Regions from separate parts of the Bacillus cereus group sp. BfR-BA-01383 genome, predicted to be linked through region 2. Evidence: riboswitches for the same ligand, from Rfam matches in the RefSeq annotation. Region 2 holds a riboswitch; the other holds the start of a gene.

Region 1 (4,477 bases), on a different contig from region 2:
GGACAGTTAATCTCTCGCGTAACTTCTTTGCTCCAACTGAATTTTGAGGTGGAAGTCTTACTGCCCACAAATAGCTAGATAAATTACGACAACCACCTTTAATATCTGAATTTTCTATACATTAAAGGTTTTCACCTAAACAACCTCGAATATTGTAATAAACATACATAAGGAGGTTGATCTATTTTGTTTCGTTCATTTACAAATGGTTGCGTCGCCTTAGTGCAACGCTTCTTGCCAGAACCGTTTATTTTATCATGTTTATTAACTGTTTTCGTTATCTTCTTCGGCATGTTTGCAACTCACCAAACACCGGTCGAGATGATCAATCATTGGGGGAATGGAATTTGGGGACTTCTCGCCTTTTCTATGCAAATGGCTCTTGTACTCGTGACAGGATCTGCATTGGCAAACGCCCCTCTTATTAAAAAAGGATTAACGAAAGCAGCAAAACTACCGAAAACGAATGGCCAAGGTATTATTGCCATTTCAATTGTAAGTTTACTAGGCGCATACATAAACTGGGGCTTTGGAATTGTTGTATCTGTTTTATATGCAAAAGAAGTGGCAAGGCAGCTTGAAGGATTAGATTATAGACTAGCAATTGCTTCTTCTTACTCTGGATTTCTCATTTGGCATGCAGGGCTTTCTGCTTCTATCCCTCTTACGTTAGCAACAGGCGGCGAAACATTAATTAAAACGACAGCTGGAAGTATTAAAGAAGCGATTCCAATAACAGAAACGTTATTCTCACCATACGCTCTCGTTCCAGTTATTATCTTTTTAGTTACGATGCCTCTCATAAATAAGGCAATGCATCCAGATGAAAAACATACGATTACGGTAGATCCTAGCGTGTTTCATGAAGAGGCTGCCGCTCAGGAAATAGAGAAAAATACGTTCGCTGAAAAGATGGAAAATAGCATCATTATTACACTTTGCGTTGGATTATTAGGTCTTATTTATATTTTTAACTACTTTTATACGAAAGGCTTTAACCTTACACTAGATATCGTTATTTTTATGTTATTGATTGCCGGTCTTATTTTCCACCGGACTCCGATTCAATACATTCTCGCTTTTTCAGATTCTACGAAAAGTGCTTCTGGCATTTTACTTCAGTTTCCGTTTTACGCAGGAATTATGGGTATGATGATTGGAGCAAATAGTGAAGGACTTTCACTTGGAGGAGCTATTTCTAATTTCTTTATTAGCATTTCAAACGAAACAACTTTCCCGCTCTTTACTTTTTTAAGTGCTGGTATTGTTAATATTTTCGTTCCATCTGGTGGTGGTCAATGGGCTGTGCAAGCACCAATTATGATTCCAGCTGGCGCTGAACTTGGTGTACCTGCTGCAAAAACAGCAATGGCAATTGCCTGGGGCGATGCTTGGACGAATTTAATTCAACCTTTCTGGGCATTACCAGCATTAGCGATAGCTGGCTTAGGCGCTCGTGATATTATGGGATTTTGCGTTATTAACTTACTATATGCAGGTTTTATCATTAGTCTATGCTTCTTATTTATTTAAACGAAAAGCTAGTTTTATACTAGCTTTTTTATATAATAAATCATTTATTTCCCATGCAATTTATAATCGTTTCCCACTCTATCTCCATAAGATTTAATGCCTCAAATGCAAAAAAATCTTCACATACTTTTTCAATCAGATGTGGATTTTCCCTCAAGAAATTCCACCGTAACGCTTTAGGAAGAAAATGTATTTCATATTCTTTACTTCCCCGTACTATCTCATCCACTTCTCTTTCACAAATCCCTCGTATTAAATAATCATTTCTTAATTGTATTTGAATTTGTTGAAACGTTTCGCTACATTTCTTCAATTGAAGTAAACACGTAATATACGTCCGAAAAAGTTCATTATCATACTGAGAACACTTTATAATACGATCAATTTCATTCATAATGTACGAGCCTTTTCTTTCATAGTTACAGTTTCCCCTTCTTTAACATCTTCTCTACAATTTGCACATTTTTCGAACTTTGCAACAAGCGATTTAATACTGTAAGTAACTCTTCTTTTTCTAAACCTTGCAGTTTCGCTTTAACCGTACTCTCACCAGCATTTTGAATATCATAAACAACCGCCGCCATATGCTTACAAAAATTCTCATACGGACACTCGCAGCTACTTTCTGTAAAATCTTCAAGATCAATAACCACTTCATAGTTTCCTGCATTTCCAGTAACAAAAGCAAATACTTTCTTGTCGTGTATTTCAACATCTTCTACATGCCCATCTTCGTAATATTCATATCCTCTATCAACAATATATTTCGGAATATACCTATGTAGTTCTTTTAATAAATATGCGTACATAACAGCACCTCCCTCTTCCTTTAATTCCCTTTTGACTTCCAAAACCCTGCATGTTATTCTAATAACTGTCAACTAGCGAGTCTATATGACAAAACAACTGACACCTATTCGGCGGAGGTGTCTCTTTTCATTTGCAGCCGATATGAAGTGCCTCTTTCAGGCACATTCAATTTTTGATACTACACACTCAACACCATTCCTTGTATCAGGCTGCTTTAGCAGTCTTTTACTCTACATACTTCAAAAAAAGAGAGCTTAGCTCCCTTTTCTCGCTTTATAAAATACCCCTTTTTCAGTATAGAGATATTCATCATCAGCTAAAGTAATTTTCCCATCCAGTTTCAGTTCGTCTAATAGTCTCGATAAATAAAATTGATGTAACATTTTTTTCGTGAATTTTCCTTCATGATGCGAAACGATATGTTCTTGAATATCTAACAATGATATCGGCTTATCTTGCTCTATCATATATTCATAAACTGTACTACGCAGTTTTACGTATTTTTCGAGTGTCACAGTACTTCGCAACCCCTTTCTTCTTATTAAATGTTTTTCGTAATCGGTTTTTTTGCAACAAAAAAACCTCTCCGATAAGAAGAAGTTACGTATATCTTCGTCTTATCTCCCAGAACAAAAATGTTCTGCTGGAATTAGCACCTGCATCGCGGTTGCTGGGTTTCATCGGGCCAGTCCCTCCACCTCTCTGGATAAGAAAATATTCACTTTAAAGTTAACTATACGTAATTTCGTTTTAATTGTCAAATAAATATAAAAAATATAACAAATTATATTTTTCTCCTTACTGTTCATACTATACATATATGAACATTCAAGGAGGATTATGAAATGCATGAAAATGCTCGCGGATATGTACAAGATTCTTTTCAATCATTACAAGAAGCAAAACATTGTTTAGAAGAAGCACTTCAGACCGTTGAAAAAGATTTTAATCGCGCTCGTATTGAACAATCCCTTTATGCTGTCGAACAAGCTATTCAACGCTGCGATTACACGGTTCACATTTTAGAACAAGATTGAAAAAACTTCCCGTCAATTGATGGGAAGTTTTTTCAAATGGCATACTTCATTATTATTTCCGTTATAATTAAAAAATATACAGAAAAATGCTCCCTACAATATGTAAGAAGCATGAAAGAGGCAAACGAATATGTAAGTCGCGACCCTACCTTATATGAGTATGCTTATCTATGTCATATTATGCTCATCTAATATGCCGTATTTCTTTTTAAATCTTGTAAGAATCGTAATCCAAGATGTACTAAATAGTAGTAGGAAAATAACATTCGATATCGCGTGACTAAGATCGAAATAAAAACTTGCAGCATAGTAAGCAATAACTGTTTCCCACGTTGCTTCCTGTATAAACCCAAGAAGACCCCAAAAATTCATAATCCAGCCAAATAGAAATCCAACGGCAAATCCATATATGAGTCGTCCCCATAGTTTTTTCATCAAAAATGTATTTCGGAGTAATCCTGCTATAAAGCCAATCATACCCCACGAAAACATTTGCCACGGCGTCCACGGACCTTGCCCTAAAAAGATGTTGGACACAATCGCCGCTGTTGCACCAATCATAAAACCAGTCTCACTCCCAAACACAATTGCTGAAACGATAATGACAAAAGAAGTTGGTTGTACACTTGGTAAAATAGAAAATGGTACCCTGCTTACTGCTGCAATTGCTGCTAACACGGCAACGAGAACAATTTCACGTGAAACAAATGCTTTCCTTTCAAATCGGACATAGAAAGGTAATATAATAACAGCTAATACAAACAAACTACTTACCATGTAATAACCGTCCATAATAAGTGTCGTAAAGAGTAATGTACCTATTAGTAGTGCAAAAATACATATTATGAAGGCAACATATCGTTTGGACACGCTTCGTACACATCCTCCCACGTTAATGCATATGGCAACTCGTTTCGAATGAATCGGTTAATAGATGTCGTATAAAAGAAATTACCGCTAAAAAACTCTTTCGGTGCATCATTCATAATAACTGTTCCATCAAATAACATCATGCATTGATCCACGTATTTCGCCGCAAATTCAATATCATGCGTTGCCATTACAATTGTTGTACCTTCTTTTTGCAACTTCTTAAA
Region 2 (4,477 bases):
ACAGCATTAACGTTTATGTTAATGCTGTTTTTTTATTAATTTGTAGTTTCGTTATGTTTAGGAAGCGGAAATGCATTACCGATAGCTGCTGCTCCGAGCATCGGCAATAGTAAATTAAGCGGGAAAAACATAAGTAATAATAATGTTATAGCTATCGGTTTTCTTAATGCATAGCTTGAGATTGCTGTCGTTACGATGGCCACAGATGCTATTGGATCTATAGGAAGAATGGAAGCCATCGCGAATCCGATACTTGACCCAGAAAATATAATTGGGAAAATATGTCCGCCGCGCCAACCTGTATTTAAACAAACGGCAGTAATACATAATTTTAAGACTCCTGAAAGAAGTAATACCCAAAAAGATAAATGGCTCCATTCAACGACTAAATCTTTTAATTGATGTTCCCCAGAAAATAATGTGTATGGGAGAAAAGTCCCCGCAATTCCTAATAAAATACCACCTATAATTCCAAGTGTTAGTTTGTATTCGCGGAAAGGATGGATGATTTTCTCTAATGTAAATTCTACTTTGAAATACAAGAAACCAACGAGAGCACCGATGCAAGTAAGAGGGAGAAAGGCGATCCATTCATTGATTGAAAGGGATCCTTCCCCAAAATCAACAATAAAGGATCCACGATTATCGAGTTTACTAAGCAATAAATAAACGGAAAAACCAGCAAAAGTAGTAGTTAAATATACAACTGCTTTTTTTCTTTTAGAAAACCCATTAATTTGTTCACCCTCATTTTCATTCGGAGCTAAATAACCGAATAATGGAGCGTTAAAAATGACGCTTAAAGTAGCACCAATTCCAACTTCTGTTAGTTCGTTCATTCCCTTTAAAGCGAAGTTAAAGCGATCTCCTACCCATGTACAAAGTCCGCCGATAATTCCAACAAGTGCGGCCTCTGGGCCTAGACTAGCTCCAAATATTAAAACAATAAGCGCAGTTAAAGTAGCTTTATGTACAAAACGGTATTCAATTCTGCCTGTTTTTTTATATTCACCCATTACTTCTGGCATAAGACGTGGATATGTACCGAAGTATTTTTGTGTTAAACCAACGAGGATACCGCCGATGATTGTTACACAAAGAGTGTAATAAGGGGGAGAAGAGAAAACGTTAGGTAAATATCCCCAAATAAAGTGGATTCCGATATTTAGCGTAACTAAAAATAACCAAACCGTAGCCCCTACTATAGAGCCTAAAAGAATGCCATATAGAGCGAGTATATAGTGCATGTCCTTTGTATTTGTCATGTTATACCTCCGTTATGTAAGTTGTAATAGAGAAAGGATTATATATGCTAGTGTGAAATGAATGGAATATATATAGTATCTTTGTGAGAGGTTGGCTTATTCAACATATATATTGGGATTTCATTAGAGCTTGGGTCCTATAAGTTAAACCACTTATTTAATTCTATATATTGATTGGAATTTTTTAAAGGTCTTTTTTGAATAAATATGGAATATACTTCTTTTGTTGCTTTATATGAAACTGTTGACATTTATTTTAGAACATTCAGAAAAACCGTTTGACATTAGGAAATTATTGCTATAAAATCAACGGTAATTGCATAGTCTTATCAAGAAAAGGTGGAGGGACAGGCCCGATGAAACCTTGGCAACAGCCGAATAACGGAATTGTGCCAAATCCTGCAGGTAATAGCCCTGAGAGATAAGAAAGAGATTTTAGAGCGTGTTTTCAAACTGCTTCTTTCTTATTTAGGAAAGGAGCAGTTTTTTATTTTGCATAAAAAGAAAGGAGAATGAGAGATGGGAGAATCATGGGGAAAGGGAACAATTTGTGTGCAAGGTGGCTATACGCCAAAGAATGGTGAGCCACGCGTTCTACCGCTTTATCAAAGTACAACGTATAAATACGATACGTCGGATGATTTAGCAGCATTATTTAACTTAGAGGCAGAGGGCTATATTTATACACGTATTGGGAATCCCACACTAGCTGCATTTGAACAAAAGTTATCAGATTTAGAAGGCGGTGTAGGAGCTGTTGCAACGGCTTCAGGGCAAGCAGCTATTATGCTCGCAGTTTTAAATATTTGTAGTAGTGGAGATCATCTTCTTTGTTCTTCAACTGTTTACGGGGGAACGTTTAATTTATTTGGAGTAAGCTTACGTAAGCTTGGTATTGATGTTACGTTCTTTAATCCTAATTTAACGGCAGATGAAATTGCGGTACTTGCTAACGATAAGACGAAACTCGTTTATGCAGAATCGTTAGGAAATCCGGCAATGAACGTTTTGAATTTCAAAGAACTTTCAGCTGCAGCAAAAGAATTAGAAGTACCTTTTATCGTTGATAATACATTAGCGACGCCTTATTTATGCCAGGCATTTGAACATGGGGCAAATATCATTGTCCATTCCACAACGAAATATATTGATGGTCATGCAAGTTCTCTAGGCGGCATTGTAATAGACGGAGGGAATTTCGATTGGACAAATGGAAAATACCCTGAGCTTGTCGAACCTGATCCGAGTTATCATGGTGTGAGCTATGTTCAAAATTTTGGAGCGGCAGCTTATATTGTGAAAGCGCGCGTTCAATTATTAAGAGACTACGGAAACTGTATGAGCCCATTCAATGCCTATATTAGCAACATTGGTTTAGAAACACTGCATTTACGAATGGAGCGTCATAGCGAAAATGCTCTCGCAGTTGCTAAGTGGCTTGCTAATCATGATCGTATTGAATGGGTGAATTATCCGGGATTAGATAGTAATGAAAATTACTCGTTAGCACAAAAGTATTTGAAGAAAGGTGCTAGTGGCGTTTTAACATTTGGTATTAAGGGCGGATTAGAAGCAGCAAAAGAATTTATTGCAAATGTGAAACTAGCGACGCTCGTAACGCATGTAGCTGATGCGAGAACTTGTGTTATACACCCTGCTAGTACGACGCACAGACAATTAAGCGCAGAAGATCAGCGTTTAGCTGGTGTTACATCTGATTTAATCCGTTTATCGGTTGGTATAGAAGATGTTTCTGATATTATTGCAGATTTAGAAGCTGCGCTAGTCGGAGGCAAACAACATGCCGATCATAATTGATAAAGATTTACCAGCTCGCAAAGTATTACAGAAGGAAAATATTTTTGTAATGACGAAGGAGCGAGCAGCAACACAAGATATTCGTGCTTTGAAAATTGCTATATTAAATTTAATGCCTACAAAGCAAGAAACAGAGGCGCAATTACTTCGTTTAATTGGAAATACACCGTTGCAATTAGATGTTCATTTACTTCATATGGAATCGCATCTGTCCCGCAATGTAGCGCAGGACCATTTAACGAGCTTCTATAAAACATTCCGTGATATTGAGAATGAAAAATTTGATGGACTCATTATTACAGGAGCACCAGTTGAAACTCTTTCTTTCGAAGAAGTAGATTATTGGGAAGAGCTTGGACGTATTATGGAGTATTCAAAAACAAATGTAACATCTACGCTTCATATTTGCTGGGGGGCACAAGCAGGTTTGTATTATCACTATGGTGTGCCGAAGTATCCTCTTGCGGAAAAAATGTTCGGTGTATTTGAACATGAGGTTCGCGAGCAACATGTGAAACTATTACAAGGGTTTGATGAGTTATTTTTTGCTCCGCATTCTCGTCATACAGAAGTGCGAGAGAGCGATATTGAAAAAGTGAAAGAATTAACGTTATTAGCTAATTCTGAAGAAGCGGGTGTTCATCTTGTTATCGGGCAAGAAGGAAGGCAAGTTTTCGCACTCGGACATAGTGAATATAGTTGTGATACGTTAAAGCAAGAATATGAACGGGACCGCCAAAAAGGGTTAAATATTGATGTGCCTAAAAATTACTTTAAACATAATAATCCAAATGAGAAGCCGCTTGTTAGGTGGAGGAGTCATGGGAATTTACTATTCTCTAATTGGTTGAATTATTACGTGTATCAAGAAACCCCTTATGTATTGTAAATAATGATTGTGTAACACGTGGCAACGTTTTCTTTGTAAAGATTACCCTTTATTTTCCCGAATGTTCGAAATACATTGTTTTTCTGATTTTTTACTCATATAATTTCATCTAAACACAATTTTTGAGGGGTGGACAGTATTATGAAAGAAATTCAAGTGGGGTTATTAGGTCTTGGGACAGTGGGGAGTGGTGTAGTTCGTATTATTACAGATCATCAAGAACGACTTATACACCAAGTTGGATGCCCAGTAAAGGTAACGAAAGTGTTAGTGCAAAACATTGAGAAAGAGAGGGAGGTCGAAGTGCCTTCTACTCTATTAACACAAAATGTGAATGAAATTTTAGATAATCCTAATATTGATGTTGTCATCGAAGTTATGGGTGGTATTGATGATGCAAAAGCATATATTTTACAAGCTTTAAAAGGCGGGAAGCACGTTGTGACTGCAAATAAAGATTTAATGGCGTTACACGGAGCGGAACTCTTAGCGGTAGCAAAAGATA

Evidence for each region. Region 2 has a riboswitch for S-adenosylmethionine ahead of MR065_RS22000 (bifunctional O-acetylhomoserine aminocarboxypropyltransferase/cysteine synthase). Riboswitches for the same ligand answer to the same signal wherever they lie in the genome.
Region 1: it holds a riboswitch for S-adenosylmethionine, as region 2 does, so the genes downstream of both, MR065_RS14030 (hypothetical protein) here and MR065_RS22000 (bifunctional O-acetylhomoserine aminocarboxypropyltransferase/cysteine synthase) in region 2, are expected to answer to the same signal.

Annotation. Positions count from the first base shown of each region.
Region 1 is NZ_JAKUFP010000013.1:2,393-6,869, reverse strand. It holds gene MR065_RS14045 (short-chain fatty acid transporter) at 187-1,533, shown strand; gene MR065_RS14040 (group-specific protein) at 1,574-1,927, opposite strand; gene MR065_RS14035 (SWIM zinc finger family protein) at 1,953-2,342, opposite strand; gene MR065_RS14030 (hypothetical protein) at 2,598-2,858, opposite strand; SAM riboswitch class I at 2,958-3,056, opposite strand; gene MR065_RS14025 (hypothetical protein) at 3,189-3,380, shown strand; gene MR065_RS14020 (ECF transporter S component) at 3,549-4,250, opposite strand; gene MR065_RS14015 (ABC transporter ATP-binding protein) at 4,223-4,477, opposite strand, start outside.
Region 2 is NZ_JAKUFP010000032.1:42,777-47,253, reverse strand. It holds gene MR065_RS22005 (chloride channel protein) at 36-1,265, opposite strand; SAM riboswitch class I at 1,589-1,693, shown strand; gene MR065_RS22000 (bifunctional O-acetylhomoserine aminocarboxypropyltransferase/cysteine synthase) at 1,785-3,083, shown strand; gene metA (homoserine O-acetyltransferase MetA) at 3,067-3,972, shown strand; gene MR065_RS21990 (homoserine dehydrogenase) at 4,114-4,477, shown strand, end outside.